Regions from separate parts of the Arthrobacter sp. TMN-50 genome, predicted to be linked through region 1. Evidence: riboswitches for the same ligand, from Rfam matches in the RefSeq annotation. Region 1 holds a riboswitch; the other holds the start of a gene.
What was found. A riboswitch is a leader RNA that binds a small molecule or an ion and turns the genes downstream of it on or off. The one in region 1 is predicted to bind thiamine pyrophosphate.
Positions count from the first base shown of each region.

Region 2: linked by a shared signal. The riboswitch ahead of ACX80A_RS03575 (ECF transporter S component) and the one ahead of thiC (phosphomethylpyrimidine synthase ThiC) in region 1 are both predicted to bind thiamine pyrophosphate.

Region 1 covers NZ_JBTNDG010000009.1:56,989-66,393, reverse strand. The annotation lists gene ACX80A_RS11500 (MBL fold metallo-hydrolase) at 1-842, opposite strand, end outside; gene ACX80A_RS11495 (HAD family hydrolase) at 832-1,734, opposite strand; gene ACX80A_RS11490 (extracellular solute-binding protein) at 1,745-3,091, opposite strand; gene ACX80A_RS11485 (carbohydrate ABC transporter permease) at 3,167-4,138, opposite strand; gene ACX80A_RS11480 (carbohydrate ABC transporter permease) at 4,194-5,228, opposite strand; gene thiC (phosphomethylpyrimidine synthase ThiC) at 5,422-7,152, opposite strand; TPP riboswitch at 7,145-7,254, opposite strand; TPP riboswitch at 7,360-7,467, shown strand; gene ACX80A_RS11470 (MFS transporter) at 7,460-8,752, shown strand; gene thiD (bifunctional hydroxymethylpyrimidine kinase/phosphomethylpyrimidine kinase) at 8,759-9,405, opposite strand, start outside.
Region 2 covers NZ_JBTNDG010000001.1:737,225-746,629, reverse strand. The annotation lists gene ACX80A_RS03610 (Na+/H+ antiporter subunit A) at 1-2,539, shown strand, start outside; gene ACX80A_RS03605 (Na(+)/H(+) antiporter subunit C) at 2,536-3,030, shown strand; gene ACX80A_RS03600 (Na+/H+ antiporter subunit D) at 3,027-4,637, shown strand; gene ACX80A_RS03595 (Na+/H+ antiporter subunit E) at 4,634-5,218, shown strand; gene ACX80A_RS03590 (monovalent cation/H+ antiporter complex subunit F) at 5,215-5,475, shown strand; gene mnhG (monovalent cation/H(+) antiporter subunit G) at 5,479-5,874, shown strand; gene ACX80A_RS03580 (DUF4235 domain-containing protein) at 5,882-6,142, opposite strand; TPP riboswitch at 6,264-6,381, shown strand; gene ACX80A_RS03575 (ECF transporter S component) at 6,448-7,065, shown strand; gene ACX80A_RS03570 (ABC transporter ATP-binding protein) at 7,071-8,564, shown strand; gene ACX80A_RS03565 (energy-coupling factor transporter transmembrane component T family protein) at 8,561-9,364, shown strand.

The DNA of each region.
Region 1 (9,405 bases):
AAGCGGCGCAGGTTACGGGGGTAAGGGGTCACGAACGCCAGCCCGTCGGTGAGCGCCAGGATTCCGTCGACCCGCTCGGACACCTCAGCTTCGGATAGTGGCCTGACCGGGCTGGTGTCGGGTCTGAGGGTGGTGCCCTCGGTGATGAGCAAGTCGACCCCGGACGCACGCTCTGCGAAGGCTGCCATGCGTTCCGGTGCGTGGCCGTGGCCACGCCAGTCCCCCGTCCAGGCAATCCGCCGGTCCCCTGCGCGCAGAACAAACCCGGCCGCGCCGGGGACGTCATGGTCGACGTGCACGAGTTCCAGGTCCAGGTCACCGACGAGCACGTGTTCACCCTCGTCCAGACCGCGGACCGTGGCCGGAGTGCCCGGCAGAACCCCCACCTCTGTCAGGCCCGCGTGCAGCGCTGCGCCATCGGAACTCATCAACACGGGAACCGCCGGGTTGACGAACGGGAGGAGCGCGCAGTGGTCATTATGGTTGTGGCTGACGAAAATGCCCATCGCCTCGGGCCGTTGCAGGAGGGAAGCGTTCTCCAACAGCCGTCCACGTGTCCGCATTGGTTTCACCGCGGACGCAACACTTCCTCCGAAGGGGGCAAGTTGGTCCGGGTCGTAAAGTCCTTCCACCAGGGGTGCCATTCCAGCCCGCAACTGAGCCACGAGGTTCCCCTCCGAGGGTGCAGGAGAGGCGCGGGAGAACAAGGAACCGGTGGGATTTGGGGTTGTCCCGAAGTCGAAGAACAGGGTCGAGGTGCCCAATTGGACGGCGGCTTGAACCCCGCCGATGGTGGTGGTGCCATTGAAAAAGGTCAGGATCGGTTCGTGGTCAGATGCCATCGGGTATCTCCTTGAGTGCGGTGGCGAACGAGGAAAAATCAGCATGCCGGGCGCTGGACCAGCGCGCGCCCGGATCAATCTTCAGCGGGTCGATGTGAACGGTCAGGCAGCCCCGCTCCGCGGGCGGCAACAGGTCATTCCAAAGGTTGTCCCCCACCACTAGTACCTCTCCTGGGTCTGTGTCCCAGTGGTCCTTCGCGTGGGTGATGAGTTCCGCACATCCTGCTGGCTTGCGGGCGTCAAAACGCACCATTTCGAACGGCTGGCGTAGGTTGAGTCGCTGTACCAGCGGGCCGGCGAGTTCCTCAGGAGTGTTGGTGGCCAGCAACAGTCGGCGTCCATCTCCGAGGCGCTGCAGAACATCATCCAGGTGTTCGGATCGGATCAGGGTGGTTGCCTCGGCATTGACGAACCGGCGGGCGCCGGTAAACGCTTCACGCAATAGACGCTGGTCGGCTCCACGGCGGGCTGCCAGCGCTCCGATGATTTGCCATTGATCGCCTAGATAGCGCAGCGGTCCGTCATGGCTCACGCCACCCCGCAGATCGTCGGGAAGGGGCACCGGGTTACCGTCCCAGTCTGTGGCAGTGGTTGCCGTCCATTGGGGGGCGTGGACGACGACACCGCGGGTTGGCTCGACGAAACAACCTGGAGTCACGGCGGGGTGGGTCCGTTGAAGCACAGCAGCTATTTCTTCCCGGAAGCCGTTGCCACCCCCGTTGGGTAGCATCTTTTCCAACCCCGTTGCGTAATGGTCCGTCATGCGGGGGTCGTCATGCAGCGTGCCGTCCAGGTCGAACAGCACCACCTCGACTGCAGCGAGGTTCTCGAATGGTGCGGGAAGCATCGCCCCAACGTGGGTAGGTAGAAGGTTCGCGGAACATGTAGGCATGGTGACATCCTCAGTTCTGCGGTGCGGCTTCGAGGAGGCTGGTTGCTTCGCCATCCATGCGCTCCGCCGCTTCCTGCGGGGTCAACCGACCCAGCACCACTTCTTCGACCACTCCAGTGACCATGTCATCGATGGCGTTGCCAGCAGCGGTGGGCGGCATGATCTGGGCGTTGATGAACACGTTGTCGAAAGCTTCAGCTTTCTGCGGGTTTTCCTTGTAGTTGGTGCTCAGAATGTCGGTGTCGAGGGCGCTTTCCACGGCCGGTGAATAGCCGGTGCGCGCCGCATAAATGGACTGGGCTTCCGTATCAGCAAACCAACGCATGAAGAGCCACGAAGCAAGTTCCTGCTCAGGATCGTCGGACGAAAGGATCACGTGATTCCCGCCGAAGAGTTGAGTGATGGGTTTGGCCGATTCCTGCGGTGTCATGGCCACAGACCACTGGAACTTGTCCTGAATCTGCTCGATTTTCGTTGAGGTCCGTGCCGTGGTGCCCAGCTCGGAAGCGGTGCGCTCGTTGGTGAATTCCTGCTCGGTGTCCGCCGCCGTATACACGAGCTCCTCTTCGAAAAGGAGGGCAAGCAGCTCCAGGGATTCAATGGATTCGGGGGACGTGAACTGGGTGGTCGCTGCTTTGGGGTCGTACGGGTCAATGCCTTTAGAGCGCAGCATGTTGTAATACACGCCGTTCTTGCCTGTGCCCATGGCGGAATAGGGCAGCCCGGTTTTGTCCTTCATCTGGCGTGCCTGCTCCAGAAATTCCTCCCAGTCGGCGGGGGGTGCCTCAATTCCGGCCTCGGCGAAAAGGTCGGCGTTGTAATACATCCCCATGCTGGAATTGCCATGAGGCCAGGACAAGGTGCTTCCGTTGTAAGCGTCCACCCGTTGCCGGGCCAGGACGCCGTCAACGAGATCATCCATGTCCTCGTCGGGCACGCCGTACTGTGTACTTTCAATGTACGGATCGAGGGGTTCGATCACACCGTTTGCCACGTATTCGAGCGTGTCATTTTCGTAGGCCATGGTGACATCGGGGGCGCCCCCGCCGGCCAGGGATGCGCGGACGGCCTGGTTGAGCTCCTGGTAGGAGCCTTTAAAGGACTCGTTGACCACGATGCCCCACTCGTTCGTCTCGTTGAACTCCTGAACCATTTCGGTGATCGCTTCACCGTAAATGGTGGCCTGGATGTGCCAGAAATCTATTTCCACCCCCTCCGGAAGCTCGCTGCTGTCAACACTTTCCGTGCTGGCAGCAGCGTTTTCCGAAGCACCTGCGCCACCACCGGCGCAGGACGTGATCACCAGCGTGCTGGCGAGAAGAAAGGAGGGAAGGACGGCTTTTTTTGGCAGAGTCATGGGACAGGCACCTCCGGTGCGGTTAGGGGGTTGTTGTGCAATGGGTGGGATGGTCGGTGGACGGGCCAGCTGGCTTCAGCCCTTGACGCCGAAGGCTGTGAGGCCTTCCACGAAACGGCGTTGAACAAAGAGGAAGAAGATGATGCCCGGTATTGCGACCAGTGTCGTGGCCGCCATCAGCAGGTGGTGGAGGGAGCCTTCATCGCCGGAGAACGCCATCAGCCCAAGCTGGACCGGCCGGATGGATTCGCTCTGGGTGGCAATCAGGGGCCACAGCAATTCGTTCCACCGTCCAATAAACCCGAACAGCACCACGGTGAGTACCGCGGGCATGGTCATCGGAACAAGAACTCGCCACAGGAAGGTCCAGTGGGATGCCCCGTCCATGCGGATGGCGTCCCAGTAATCGCGAGGCACCGCCATAAACGCCTGTCGCAGCAGGAAGATCGCAAACGCTCCGGCGACGCCGGGCAGGATCATCCCGGCATAGGTGTCATACAGCCCGGACCCTCCCTCCCCGAAGAGGTCATTGCCGCCCGCGAAAGGGATCTGTCGGATCAGCACATAATTGGGCACGATTCGCGCCTCGAAAGGAATCATCATGGTGGCCAGTACCACCAGGAAGAGAAGATTATTGAACCGGAACTTCATCCGGGCAAAGGCATACGCGGCCGTGATCCCCGTGACGAGCTGCAAGGCGGTGCCGAGCACCGCAACAATCAGGCTGTTGAGGAAATAGCGTCCGAACCCGGACGGCGGCCCATCCCACGCCTCGGCGTAGTTGGACCATTGCGGATCCGACGGCAGCATCGTCGGCGGTGACAGGTTGACTTCCTGGAAAGTTTTCAGGGAGCTTGTGATCATCCAGGCGAAGGGGAACAGCATGACGGCCGCCCCGGCGATCAATGCGGTGTACAGGACAATCCTTCCAGCGGTCCGGCGCCAGCGCTGGAGCGCGTAGGTCCGGTCGGACTGGTTGAGCGGAGCGGCCGGATACCGGGTGCTGGTAGGGGCATCAGTCGCATTTTCGATGGTGTGCAGTGCCATGGGCGGTTCCGCCTTCTCGGTCTGGTGGTGGGGGGTCTGGAATTCCGAAGGGAACTCAGTCGTAATGCACGCGCCGCTCAGCGAACCGAAATTGCACCAGGGTAACGATCAGCAGAAGAAGGAACAGGAGCATGGACAACGCCGCGGCGAATCCCACCGAACTGGGACGCTCGTAGAGGTGGCGGAAGATGAGCACCGGTAGCGTCAGGGTTGAATCCAGTGGCGAACCGGCACCTGCCCCGTAGCCACCGCCACTGGTGAGGACGTATACCTCGTTGAAACTCTGGAAAGACCGGATGGTGGACACCACCAGGAGTAGGAACAGGGTTGGTGAAACCAGCGGCATGGTGATGCGGGTGGCCATCTGCCACGAGTTCACCCCATCCATCCGAGCGGCCTCTTTCACCTGGGGATCGATCGTAATCAAGCCGGCCAGGATGATGACGACGGCGAAACCCAACGTGTTCCACACGCTGAACGCCATCACACACACCAGGGCTACGCTGGGCCCGGCCAGGAACCCGGGAACGCCGTCAGGCCAGCCAATGCCTACGGCACCCAGCAGCTTGGGTACGAGGGGATCGGGGTCCAGCAGCCATTGCTGCGGGGGCAGCCCCAGCCACTCCATCACCGAGTTGAGCAAGCCGACCTGGGGATTGAGCAGCCAGACGAACGCCAGCCCCGCGGCGACTGTGGACGTGATGTACGGGACGAAATAGGCGGTACGCAGCGCGGTCAAGAACCGAATCTTCGAATTGAGCAGATTGGCAATCACGAACGCGATCACGATAGTCGCTGGTACGGTACCCAGGACGTAAAAGCCGGTCACCACCAGGCTTTGGCCAACTTCTCCGGGTGCTCCTCCCGGGGCATCACCGATCTGCTCGGCAATCCTGATGTAGTTGTCCAGGCCGATGAATTGCTCGGGCTGGATACCCCAACGCCATAAACTCATCCACCCGGACAAAAGGATTGGATAGATGTCGAAGGCCCACAGCAACACCAGGGTGGGCGCCAAATAGACCGCCGGTAACCACAACCGCTCCATGCGTTGCCGCTTCCGCCGCCGCGCGATAATTTCTGATGACATGTGGTTCGCTTTTCCCATCTCAACTGCCTGATGGGAGCAACGCTATGGAGCTAGAGCGAATCCGAGATCAACCTGGAGTGACCCCGGAGGAAACAGTGGGTAACGTCCTGAAAGCCACGTCACCCACTGCATTGCGCGGGCTCGGCGGGGAAGCGGCCGTCACCTGCGTGCTCCTTCGCCAGCCCGCTAACTCCTAGTTTCGGGGGAGAACCGGCGCGGGAAGGTAGACCTTGCCCCCGGCGGCGCGAAATTCGGAGGACTTACCAGCCATCCCGGCGATAGCCTCCTGCGCCGAGGCGCCTCCAAACTGGTCCCTTATGTCCTGGGAGATCCGCATGGAACAGAACTTCGGTCCGCACATCGAGCAGAAGTGGGCGGTCTTCGCCGGTTCGGCGGGAAGTGTTTCGTCATGAAACTGCTCAGCAGTCTCGGGGTCCAGCGAAAGCGCGAACTGGTCGCGCCACCGGAACTCGAAGCGTGCCTTCGAGAGGGCGTCGTCCCGATCCCCGGCGCCCGGATGTCCTTTCGCCAGATCGGCGGCATGCGCGGCGATCTTATAGGTGATCACTCCGGTCTTGACGTCGTCCCGATTGGGCAGGCCGAGGTGTTCCTTCGGCGTCACGTAACAGAGCATGGCGGTGCCATACCGGGCTATTTCGGTCGCTCCTATTGCTGAGGTGATGTGGTCGTAGCCTGGCGCGATGTCGGTAACCAGGGGGCCAAGGGTGTAGAACGGCGCACCGTCGCACAATTCTTGTTGCCTTTCCACGTTCTCCCGAACCAGGTGGAAGGGGATGTGGCCGGGTCCCTCCACCATGACCTGGACGTCGTAGGCCCAGGCCCGCTTCGTGAGTTCGGCGAGGGTGTCCAGTTCGGCGAACTGCGCGGCATCGTTAGCGTCAGCGATAGAACCGGGCCGCAGGCCATCTCCCAGTGAGAAGGCGACGTCGTACCGGGCGAAAATCTCACATAATTCGTCAAAGCGCGTGTACAGGAAGTTTTCCTGATGGTGGGCCAGGCACCACCCGGCCATGATCGACCCGCCGCGGGAAACGATGCCCGTGACGCGCTCGGCGGTGAGCGGAACGTAGCGCAGCAGTACCCCGGCGTGGATGGTCATATAGTCGACACCCTGCTCGCACTGCTCAATAACAGTGTCACGGAAGATTTCCCAGGTGAGGTCGCTAGCCTCCCCGTTTACCTTCTCCAATGCCTGGTAGATGGGTACGGTGCCAATGGGCACTGGGGAGTTGCGGATGAGCCACTCACGGGTGGTGTGAATGTCATCTCCTGTGGAAAGGTCCATGACGGTGTCCGCGCCCCACTGGGTGGCCCACTGCATCTTGCTAACTTCCTCGGCGATCGAGCTGGTAACCGCCGAGTTGCCGATATTGGCGTTGATCTTGACGAGAAAGGCCTTGCCGATGATCATCGGCTCCGATTCGGGGTGATTGATGTTGTTGGGAATGATTGCGCGCCCGGCTGCGACTTCGGCCCGAACCAGTTCGACGTCGCAGTTTTCGCGCAACGCGACAAACCGCATCTCCTCGGTGATGACCCCGCGACGTGCGTAGTGCATCTGCGTAACAACCCTGCCGTCGCGGGAACGCAGTGGGATGGGCTGCACACCCTTCCACTCCTGGGAGGAACGCCCGCGACGGATCGCCGACCTGCCGTCGTCGAACAAATTCCGTTCGCGCCCCTGGTACTGCTCGACGTCGTTCCGGCCGGTGATCCAGGGCTGCCTCAGTGGTGGCAGGCCCACCACCGGGTCACTGCCTGGGCCGGCGGTACGGTAGACGCGGAGTGGTTCGTTGGGGCGGTTGCCCGGCGAGTTTTCGAGGGCGATTTCGGTGACGGGCACAGCGATGCCGTGCTCAGAATCGTGGACATATGAAAGGGACTGCGAATTAACGGCACTCAAGGTTCCTACTTCCTTCGCCGGCATGACCCGGACAGGTTCGACGGTCAAGGGCTGCATCAGCCCAATCTCAGCCCTTGCAATAGGGCACCCGTGTGGATGACACGACACTAACATCCCGTCCGCCAATGTCGGACATGACGCAGGCACACGGGGCTTTAGGGACAAAAATGTCGGAGAGGCATTCAACGTGCTCTAGTGTTTGCAGAACAAACACCACACGGGAGCCCGCGCCACGGGCTGAGAGGAAGCTGAAGCAGCTTCGACCGTTGAACCTGTCCGGGTAATGCCGGCGAAGGAAGTGAGATCGATGCCTCATATCCGCGCACTTAACGCGCCCAGGAAGACCATGCCGCTCGACGCGCGGCGAGCCGTACGCGGTGGGATCTTCGGCAACTACGTCGACCAGTTCGACATTTTCCTACCCGTCATCGCCCTGGCACCCGCGGCCGCCCACCTGTTCGGTCCGGAAAATCTCGCAGGCAACGCAGGACTGATTTTCATTGCGACCCTCCTTGGAAGACCGTTGGGGGGCGCAATTTTCGGTCCGATAGCGGATCGGATCGGTCGAACCGCCACGACCCAGGTGGCGTTGTTAGGCATCGCGGTGACGACCCTGCTCATCGCCCTGGTTCCCGGTCATACCGTTCTTGGCGGCGGGACACTGGTGGCTATTATTGCCCTACGATTCGTCGGAGGGATTTTTCTGGGCGGCGAGTACACATCGGCGATTCCGCTCGCGATGGAATGGTCGGAACCAAGGCGACGCGGCCTGGTCAGCGGACTCATCATGTGGATGTCGCCGTGGGCCAATGCCAGCATTGCGGCCCTGGTCTTCGGCCTTCTCACCGTGCTGAACGAGGATGCGTACAACGTTTGGGGTTGGCGGATCCCGTTCCTGCTCGGATCCTTGCTGGCATTCGGCATGCTGGTCTTTTACCGGAAGCGTGTTGGGGATTCTCCCGTCTGGAAGCGGTCGCCCAAGCGGGTAAACCCACTGAAGGACATTCTGGTTGGTGAGCACCGCCGCGAACTGTGGCAGGTTTTTCTGTTGATGAGCGGCTTGTGGCTTTTCACCTATATGGCGATCCCCACGCTGGCCAGTGAACTGGCATTAGATGGGCTCCTGGGTGCGAAAGCCATTTCTTTCACCATGATGTGTGCCACCGCGGCGTCCGCTGTGTTCATGGCGGCCTGCGGGCACGTATCGACCTACACCGGGCGGCGCTCCTTCTTCATCGGATTCGGTCTGCTTGGAGCGGTTCTGGCCCCGATGACGTTCCTCGGTGTGTTTTCCACCGCCAGCATCAGCGGCGTGGTGGTGCTGGTGGTGGCCCTGCAGATAGTGACGGTTTCCGGATACGGGCCCGTGGGCGCCTACCTCGTTGAACGCTTCCCGGCGGCGGTGCGGTCCAGCGGGTATGGCGTGGGGTACAGCCTTTCCATCGTCCTTCCCGCCCTCTACCCGTATTACCTGCCCCCGTTGCAGGACATGATGGGGCGGCACGAAGCCATCGCGGTGCTGCTCGCTTTCGCCGGTTTTCTGGTGCTCGTCGGTGGATTCATCGGACCCGAAACAAACAGGACACGCCATCTCCACTGATGGCGGTTAGTGCCCTCCGCGCGTGGTTGTTTCCGCTGTGGCCCATAACCGGTGGAAGTGGTTGATTGGCCCGTTGCCCTGCCCGACGTGTAATTCGTCGGCGTGAATAAGTGCGTCCTGCAGCCAGTCCTTGGCCTGGGAAACAGCAACGGACCACTCACCCGTGCGAGCCATGACGGTGGCTACGGCGGAGGACAACGAACATCCAGTTCCGTGAGTGTTCTTTGTGGTTACCCGCGGGGAAGAGAATTCGACAACGTCTCCTCCCGTAGCACCTACGACGCTCATAGCATCGACGAGAGCGTCAGGGCTGGTTTCCCCTGCCAGATGGCCGCCCTTGACGAGCACAACGGTCCCGCAGGCCCGGGACAAGTTCCGGCCCTGTTCAATCGCTGCGAGCCAATCCGCGGCGACAGGTTCATCCAGGAGGCCCGCCAGCTCGGGAAGATTCGGGGTGACCAGATCCGCCTGGCTCACCAGCTCCCGCAGCGCGGCCTCCGCATTGGACGCCAAGAGCCTGTCCCCGCTGGTGGCGATCATGACCGGATCCAGGACCACCACCGGCGGCCGCACCCGGTCAAGCCAGTCGCGAACGACGGCAATGGTCGCCGCATCTGCGAGCATGCCGATTTTCACCGCATCGATCGCCACGT
Region 2 (9,405 bases), on a different contig from region 1:
CTACTCGCGGCACCGTCTGGCGGCCCGACGCGCAGCCCTGCAGGCCCTGATAGTGACCACCTTCGGCGGCCTGACGATGCTGGTGGGCATGATCATGCTCGGCCAGACCGCCGGGACCTACCGCATCTCGGAGATCATGGCCCAATCCGGGTCGCTGCTCTCCGCCGGGATGGTGGTCGACGTCGCCGTCGGCCTGATCCTCGTGGGTGCGCTCACCAAATCCGCGCTGATCCCCTTCCACTTCTGGCTTCCCGGCGCAATGGCGGCGCCCACCCCGGTGAGCGCCTACCTGCACGCCGCAGCGATGGTAAAGGCCGGTATCTACCTGGTGGCCCGGTTTGCCCCAGGGTTCGCCGACGCCGCATCCTGGACGCCGATGGTGATGGCCCTGGGACTGGCCACCATGCTCATCGGTGGCTGGCGTGCCCTGCGGCAGCACGACCTCAAGCTGATCCTCGCCTACGGGACGGTCAGCCAGCTCGGCTTCCTCACCATGGTGGTCGGGTTGGGCGGGCCAGGCGGGGCCCTGGCCGGTTTAGGCCTGCTCGTTGCCCACGGGCTGTTCAAGGCCACCCTGTTTCTTGTCGTCGGCATCATTGACCACCAGTCGGGCACCCGCGACATCCGCAAACTCGCTGGGATCCGCCGGACCGCGCCAGTCCTGGCCGTCGTCGCTACCATTGCCGCGGCATCCATGGCCGGGCTTCCGCCCCTGCTGGGGTTCGTCGCCAAGGAATCCGTCTTCGAGACCTTCATCCACCAGGCAGAGACCGACCCCACACCCCTTGGGGCGATACTACTCGTCGGCATTGTCGCCGGTTCGGCCCTCACCTTCGCCTACAGTGCCCGGTTCGTGTGGGGCGGGTTCGCCGACAAAGGGAAGGAACCCACCCCGTTCGAGACCGTCGAGAAGTCCTTCCTCTTCGCCCCGGCGCTGCTAACCGTGTTCACCGTAGTCCTCGGGCTCTGGCCGGCCCCGCTGGATTCCATCATCCAGCCGTACGTGACACTCTTTGAGGCCGACGGTGAGGAACGTTACCTCGCCCTCTGGCATGGGTTCACTCCCGCGCTGCTGCTCTCCGCAATCACCGTCGCCGTCGGCATTCTGCTGTTCTGGTTCCGCGCCCACGTCGAGCGAGCCCAATCCAAGGTTCCCTCACTGGTCGACGCCGAACGCGGCTACAAGTACACCATCGGCACGCTCGACGACGTCGCCGTCTGGATCACCGGCCGCACCCAGCGCGGTTCGCTGGCGTTCTACCTTTTCGTCATTCTGACCATGGCCATCCTGACCCCCCTGACGGCTATCGTGTTCTACGACGCGCCGCTCCCGGATCGGTGGCATATCGCTGATTCACCAGCACAGGTGGCGGCCGGCGTCGTCATCATTCTCGGCATTCTGGCTGCGGTCCGCGCCACCAAGCGGTTCATGGCAGTGCTCATGGTCGGGGTGACCGGGTACGGGATGGCACTCATCTTCGCGCTGCAGGGGGCGCCGGACCTGGCGTTGACCCAGATGCTGGTGGAAACCATTGTGCTGGTGGCTTTCGTGCTCGCGCTCCGCTCGCTACCCGCCCGGCTGTGGCAGCGGGAGCCGGGACGGTACCGGTTGCTTCGGGCCGTGCTGGGAATCTCCTTCGGGCTGGTGATGGCGGCGATCGCCATGTCATCCATGACATCACGAGTCGCCACCCCTGTGTCACTGGAGTACCCGGGTCTGGCCTACGAGCGCGGCGGTGGAGAGAACATCGTCAATGTCACCCTGGTCGATATCAGGGCCTGGGACACGTACGGGGAGATTTCAGTGCTGGCCATCGCAGCCACCGGCATCGCCAGCCTGATCTTCATCCGCGGTCGGGGCGATACCCGCCAGCGGGCAGAGACCGTCAAATCCGGATCCGTCGATCGTGGCCAGGAGCCCATTGCCGAGTTCGGGCGGGAAGCCGCAGCGCTGGCGTTGGCGAAGAAGTTCTCGTCAGTCTCCCGGGACGCGTGGCTGGTCGCTGGCCGGACCCTCGCACCCGAGCGCCGATCGATCATCTTCGAGGTCGTCACCCGGCTGCTCTTCCACTCGATCATTATCTTCTCCATTTACCTCCTCCTTGCCGGTCACAACCTGCCGGGCGGCGGATTCGCGGGTGGACTGTTGGCAGGGCTGGCGCTGACCGTGCGCTATCTGGCGGGTGGGCGATTTGAACTGGCGGAAGCCAGCCCGGTGAGCGCGGGCGTCCTGCTCGGCGCGGGTATGGCGACCACCTCCCTGAGCGCGCTGATCCCACTGCTGCTGGGAGGCCAGGTTCTCCAGACGGCCATCCTGGAGTTCTGGATGCCGGTCTTCGGCGACGTCAAGTTTGTCACGTCGACCATATTCGACATTGGTGTCTACCTGGTGGTCGTGGGGCTGGTCCTCGACGTGCTACGGAGCCTCGGCTCGGAGATCGATGAACGCAGCGAGGGCCTCTCGGCGAGCAACGACCCCGACGAGATGAAGCTACAACAGCAAAAACATACCGAGACCGGCGAGGGAGTGGTTCGATGAGCGTGAACATCACCCTGTTGGTGGTCATGGCAGCCCTCTTCGCGGGGGGCATCTACCTGCTGCTGGAGCGTAGCTTGACCCGGGTCCTGTTGGGTCTGATCCTGCTGGCCAACGGCGCCAACATCCTGTTGCTTTCAGCTGGAGGTCGGGCCGGCGTCGCACCCCTTTACTCGGAGGAAATCGCTGCCGACGCCTACTCGGATCCGCTGCCCCAAGCCCTGATTTTGACCGCCATTGTGATTTCCTTCGCCGTGACCGCCTTCATGCTGGGCATCATCTACCGGTCCTGGGTCCTGGGCCGTCGTGACGAGATCCAGGACGACCTGGAGGACCGCAGAGTGGCGAGCCAGGGCAGCTTCGATGCCGAGGACGACGCCGACGTGCCCGAAGAGACCACGGAGTTCACTCCGCTGGAGGAAGCCGAGGAAGCCCCCGGGTCTCAGAACGCAGGAGTCTTTGACCTTTCCACCGACCCGAAGGAGCCACGGTGAACATCGCAAGCCTCGCACCGCTGGCCGTGGTCATGCCGTTCCTCGGAGCGGCGATCGCCTTCCTCCTGATTCGTCATTCCCGGTCACAGCGTGCGGTCAGCATTTCCACGCTCAGCATCACCCTGGTGCTCGAACTGATCCTGCTGCAGAACGCTGCCAACCACGGGGCGACGGCGGTCTTCATCGGCGGGTGGCTGCCGCCGTTCGGGATCACCCTGGTGGTTGACCAGTTCTCCGCCTTGATGCTGGTCATTTCGACCGCCGTCAGCCTCGCCGTGCTGATCTATGCCACCGGCCAGGGCATGGCGGACGGTGATGAGGACGGACCAATTTCGATCTTCCACCCCACGTACCTGATCCTGGTTGCCGGCGTCTCCAACGCGTTCATGTCCGGCGATCTTTTCAACCTGTACGTGGGCTTTGAGATCCTGCTGACCGCGAGCTACGTCCTGATGACCCTGGGCGGAACCACGCCACGAATCCGGGCGGGGGTCACCTATGTGGTGGTCAGCGTTTTGTCCTCGCTGCTCTTCCTGATCGCGATCGGCATGATCTATGCCGCCACCGGAACCATCAACCTAGCCGACCTCGCGATCAAGCTCGGCGAGATCGACCCCGCCACCCAGATGATGCTGCACCTGATGCTGCTGGTCGCCTTCGGGATTAAGGCAGCGGTGTTCCCCCTATCCTTCTGGCTCCCGGACTCCTATCCCACGGCGCCGGCGCCCGTCACCGCAGTGTTCGCAGGGCTGCTCACCAAGGTGGGGGTGTACGCCATGGTGCGCACCGAGACCCTGCTTTTCCCAGGGGACCGGATAAACACGCTGCTGATGGTGGTGGCCATCCTCACCATGGTGGTCGGCGTCCTGGGTGCCCTCGCGCAGTCGGACATCAAACGAATGCTGTCCTTCACCCTTGTCAGCCACATCGGGTTCATGATCTTCGGGCTGGCGATCTCCACCGTCGTCGGGCTGGGCGCCGCGATCTTCTACGTGGCCCACCACATCACGGTGCAGACCAGTCTGTTCCTGGTCACGGGGCTCATCGAACGCCGCGGTGGGACCGCCAATATGGACCGTCTTGGTGGGCTCGCCAAGCTGTCGCCGCTACTCGGCGTACTGTTCTTCATCCCGGCAATGAATCTGGCCGGGATACCGCCCTTCTCCGGGTTCGTCGGCAAGCTGGGTATCCTGCAGGCCGGCGTCGAACTGGGCTCGCCCATCGCCTATGTGGCGGTTGGTGCCAGTGTGCTCACCAGCCTCCTGACCCTGCTGGCGATTGCCCGCGTCTGGAACCGTGCCTTCTGGCGCCGCCCTGAAGACGCGCTGCACCCGGATCCAATCCTGCTCGCCACCAAGGCAGACGGGTCAGCCGTTCGCACCTCGCACCGCGTCAACGGCGAGACCACTGGGCGGTTCTCTGGACGCAACCCGGTGAACCTGCTACCCCGCACCATGGTTGGTCCCACCATGGGCCTGGTGGGCCTGGGAGTGCTCCTCACGCTCCTGGCAGGTCCGTTGTTTGAGATCAGCGACAACGCTGCGCAGAACATGCTGGAGCGGACCGATTACATTGAAGCGGTCCTGGGCGAAGGGAGCGCGCCATGAGCCGACAGAAGATCCCATTCATCACGGAACTGCCCCTGATTATCTGGCTGGTCATCGTCTGGGGCGCACTGTGGCAGGACTTCAGCCCGGGGAACCTTATTTTTGGCGGACTGATCGCCTACGCAGTGGCCAACCTGCTGTACCTGCCTCCGGTGGAGCTCAGCGGTCGATTCAACGTGCTATACGCGGTCCCGTTCATCGGACGGTTCCTGTACAAGCTCGTGGTGGCGAGTTTCGAAGTGTTTTGGCTCTCGCTCACGCAGGGCCCGAGGCTTGTCAACGCGGTGGTCGCAGTGCAGCTACGGAGTCAGTCCGACCTCCTGGTGACAGTCACCGGGCACGCGCTCTCCCTGATCCCCGGATCGTTGATTGTGGAGGTGGATCGCTCTACTTCCACCCTGTACCTGCACTGCCTGGATGTGAATACGCCGGAGGACGCGGCGAAGATCAGGGCCGATGTGCGGGCCACCGAAGCCTGGCTGATCAAAATTATGGGAACCCGGGATGATCTAGCGCTGCTGCAGACCGAAATGCGTTTCGACGCGGAAAACGCGAACCGTCGGGACGGTGCCGGCACATGATGATCGTCGCCATCACCGTCGCCGCGGGACTCCTGATCCTGGCGTCCCTGTGTGCCTTGTACCGGATTGCCCGCGGTCCGTCGATCCTGGACCGGGTGCTGGCCATTGATGTGCTGCTTGCCACCATCGGCGGGGCGCTCGCCATGGACATGGCCGTCAACCGGCACCTCGACAACATCATGCTGTTGGTGGCAATCTCGGTGATCGGGTTTATCGGCTCGGTCACCGTGGCCCGATTCGTGACGGACAGGAAGTAGCGCATGTCTGACACAGTGATGGAGGCCCTAACCGCGGTGCTGTTGATCGGTGGGGCGCTGATGTCGGTTGCTGCCGGCGTCGGACTGCTCCGTTTCCCTGACCTTCTCACCCGGATGCACGCGGCAACCAAACCGCAGGTGCTGGGACTACTGCTGTTCCTCCTGGCCATGGGGCTGCAACTGCGTAGCTGGGTGTTGATCCCGGTCCTGCTGGTGTGCTGGATTTTCATGCTCCTGACCGTCCCCGTCTCAGCCCACATGGTGGGCCGGGCGGGATACCGCACCAAACACCTGCGACGAGACCTGCTCAGCATGGATGAACTGGACGAGGTGGTGGAGAAGGCGGCCAACAAAAGGGCGCCCGGCCGGAAACCGACCGAGCGCCCTGACGAGACGTAGAACCCACCTACGTCAGGTCGCGGGTCTTCGCGAACCGGTTGGCGGCGCGCTGCGTGGTGCGGTTGGTCAGCACCTGCAGGACAGCACGCACAGCACCGGAGATCAGAGCGAAGACGATCGCCGACCGCAGGCTGTTCTCCAGGCCATCCTCGTCCTTCGGCGATGCGTTGCCGGTGGTCTTCGTCCAGACGAAATCTACAAGCTTCGCGCCCACGATGCCGGCGCCCAGGCTCAGTGCTACGCCCAGCAGTTTCATCAGCTGATTCACAGTGTCTCCTTTTTATGGTGGCTTTTTCCAAGCCTAGCGTTTCCCTCCGACTACGACGACGCGCTCCGCAGGCAGCCCCGCAGGTAGCCCCAACACCACAGGTGTAGAGTTGAGATTGCTAAACATACGACAGGGGAGCGCGGTCCATTTTGGTGGACGAGCGCTGAGAGTGCGGACTACCGCAGACCCTCGAACCTGATCCGGCTAGTACCGGCGAAGGGAGTCGAGTATCTCAGGGTGCCCGGCCGGTAGCATTTGCTGCGGGCAGGGATGCCCTCCCCTCCTGTACCTCAGGAGGATTTCACATGGCTTCATCAACAGCACCAACCCACAGCAACCCCACCTTCCGGGCCCGGTATCAATGGCGGGTGGTCGATATCGTGGTTGCCTCGGTGGTGGCAGTTGCCGTCGGAGTGGTATTTTTCGCCTGGTCGGCTGGCTACACGGGCATTTCCGCCCTCACGGCAGCCTTCCCGCCACTGGCCGGCCTCTACACCGGGGGCTGGCTGATCGCAGGCGTCCTCGGGGGCCTCATCATCAGGAAGCCGGGGGCCGCCATCTACTGCGAGGTGCTGGCAGCGGCCGTTTCCGCGCTGCTCGGCACCCAGTTTGGGCTGACCACCCTGCTGTCCGGGCTCATTCAGGGAATTGGCGCGGAACTGATCTTCCTGCTTTTCCTGTACCGCAAGTGGAACCTCGGTGTGGCGCTGCTTGCGGGTCTTGGTGCCGGGCTCGCCTTGGCAATCAGCGAGAACGTCCTCTACAACGCACTGTGGGCAGTGGAGTGGCAGCTGATGTACGTGCTGTTCGCTGCCATCTCGGGGGTAGTGATTGCCGGCTTGGTTTCGTGGTTGGCAGTCCGCGCCCTGGCCAAAACGGGAGTGCTCTCCGCGTTCGCCTCTGGACGAACGGCCGACGTCTAACCGGTATGGCCGAACACGTCGGAACGCAGGCCGTCGGCATCAGCGCACAGGGCTGGAGTTGGCGCCACGCCGGGCGTAGGATCCCTGCAGTCCGTGACCTTGAGCTGGCGGTCGCGCCTGGCGAACGGGTGTTACTGCTGGGTGCGTCCGGCTCGGGGAAATCAACCTTTCTGCACGGGCTGGCGGGGGTCCTGGGCGATGAGGGGCAGGGCGAACAGCAGGGGTCCCTCACCCTTGATGGCCGACCCCCGGAGGCAGCGCGGGGGCGCGCCGGCCTGGTCCTTCAAGACCCTGACACGCAAATCGTGCTCGCCAGAGTGGGCGACGAGGTGGCTTTCGGCGCCGAAAACCAGGCCGTCCCGCGGACGGAGATCTGGGAACGTGTCCGACGCGCGCTGGACGACGTCGGGCTGGACGTTCCATTGAACCATCCGACAACGGCGCTCTCCGGTGGGCAGAAGCAGCGCCTGGCGCTGGCGGCGGTGCTGGCGATGCAGCCCGGGCTGCTGCTGCTCGATGAGCCGACGGCCAACCTCGACCCGGCCGGCGTACTGGAGGTGCGCGACGCCGTCGTGCGTGTCCTGGACCGCACCGGCGCCACGTTAGTGGTGGTGGAACATCGGGTGGCCGTGTGGGCTGACGTGGTGGACCGGGTGGTGGTGTTGGCGGCCGACGGCGGCATCCTCGCCGACGGGCCGCCCGGCACTGTGCTCACCGCCCCGGCCACCCGCGCCCGGCTGGCGGAAGCGGGAGTGTGGATACCCGGCCATCAACCCCCACACCCTGTGCTGAAGCCCGTGGCGGGGGACGCGCTGCTCGCCGCCAGCGGGCTCGCAGTAGCACGGACCAAACGCGGCCCGGCCGTGCTCGACGGCGTCAACGTCACCCTCAGCGCCGGCTCATCGCTGGGTATTGTCGGTCCCAACGGGGGCGGAAAGTCGACGCTCGCGCTGACCCTTGCCGGCCTGTTGCCCGCGCGGGGCGGACGGCTGGAGGCGGCTCCAGCGCTGAACCGGGGCGCGGGCAGTGATCCGCATGCCTGGAAGTCGGCGCAACTGGTGACTCGCATCGGGACGGTCTTTCAGGAACCCGAACACCAGTTCCTGACCCACCGGGTGATCGACGAGCTCGAGTTTGGTCCTCGGCGGTTGGAGGGCACCGACGAGGCAGCGGTCCGGCGGCGGGTGGATCCCATCGCCGAACGGCTGAGGCTGACCTCGCTGCTACAGGCCAACCCGTTTACGCTATCCGGCGGCGAAAAGCGGAGACTCTCGGTGGCGACCATGCTGGCAACCGACCCGGACATCCTGGTCCTGGACGAGCCCACCTTCGGGCAGGATGCCAATACGTGGGCGGAGCTGGTGGCGCTGCTGGCCGAACTGATCAACAACGGCGGCAGCCTTCTGGCCGTCACGCATGATCAGGAATTCACCGAAGCGCTCGGGAGTCGTGTGCTGCGGGTCGCCGATCACCAGGCCGTGCTGAAGGTGGCGCCGTGAGCGTCGACGTCCTCACCCCCCAGCTCACGGGACGGTTCCTTCCGCGGGCCAACCCGTTGTCGAAACTGTTCGCCGCTGTGCTGGTAACCATCGTGGTGATGCTCAGCATCGATTGGGTAAGCGCCGCCGCCGTCCTCGGGAGCCAACTGCTACTGCTGCCGCTGCTCGGCATCAGCGCCTGGCACCTGCTGAAGCGGACCTGGCCGTTGGTGTTGGCCGCGATGGTTGCTGCCTACGGCACGGCGCTGCTGGCGGACAAGACCGGCGCGGTCCTGCTGGAGGTAGGGCCGATCCTGTTCACCCAGGACTCGGTGAACTCGGGGATCGCCATCGGGTTGCGCGGGCTGGCCATCGCCCTGCCCGGAATTTTTCTGCTGACCACCACCGATCCAACGGATCTGGCCGACGCTCTGGCGCAAAAGCTTCGGCTGCCGCACCGGTTTGTGCTCGGCGCGCTGGCGGGGCTGCGCCTCGTCGGGCTGCTGGTGGACGAATGGCGGACCCTCGGGCTGGCCCGGCACGCCCGCGGCGTCGGGTTTGAAGGCAATCCGGTAGCCCGGCTGAGGAATTTCCTCGGGCAGGGGTTCGGTCTGATAGTGCAGGCGATTCGCCGGGCCACCCGGCTGGCCATCGCCATGGAGGCACGCGGATTCGGGGCGGGAGAACGCACCTGGGCGAGGGAAAGCACCTTCAGTCGGATCGACATCTGGGTCTGCCTCGCCGGCATCCTCATTGCCGGCGCTGCGGTGACCGCAGCGGTGCTCGCGGGAACCTGGAACTTCCTCCTCGGCGCGTCCTAGGGCCATTAGCCTTACACCAACGCATAAGCAACCAGCACAAC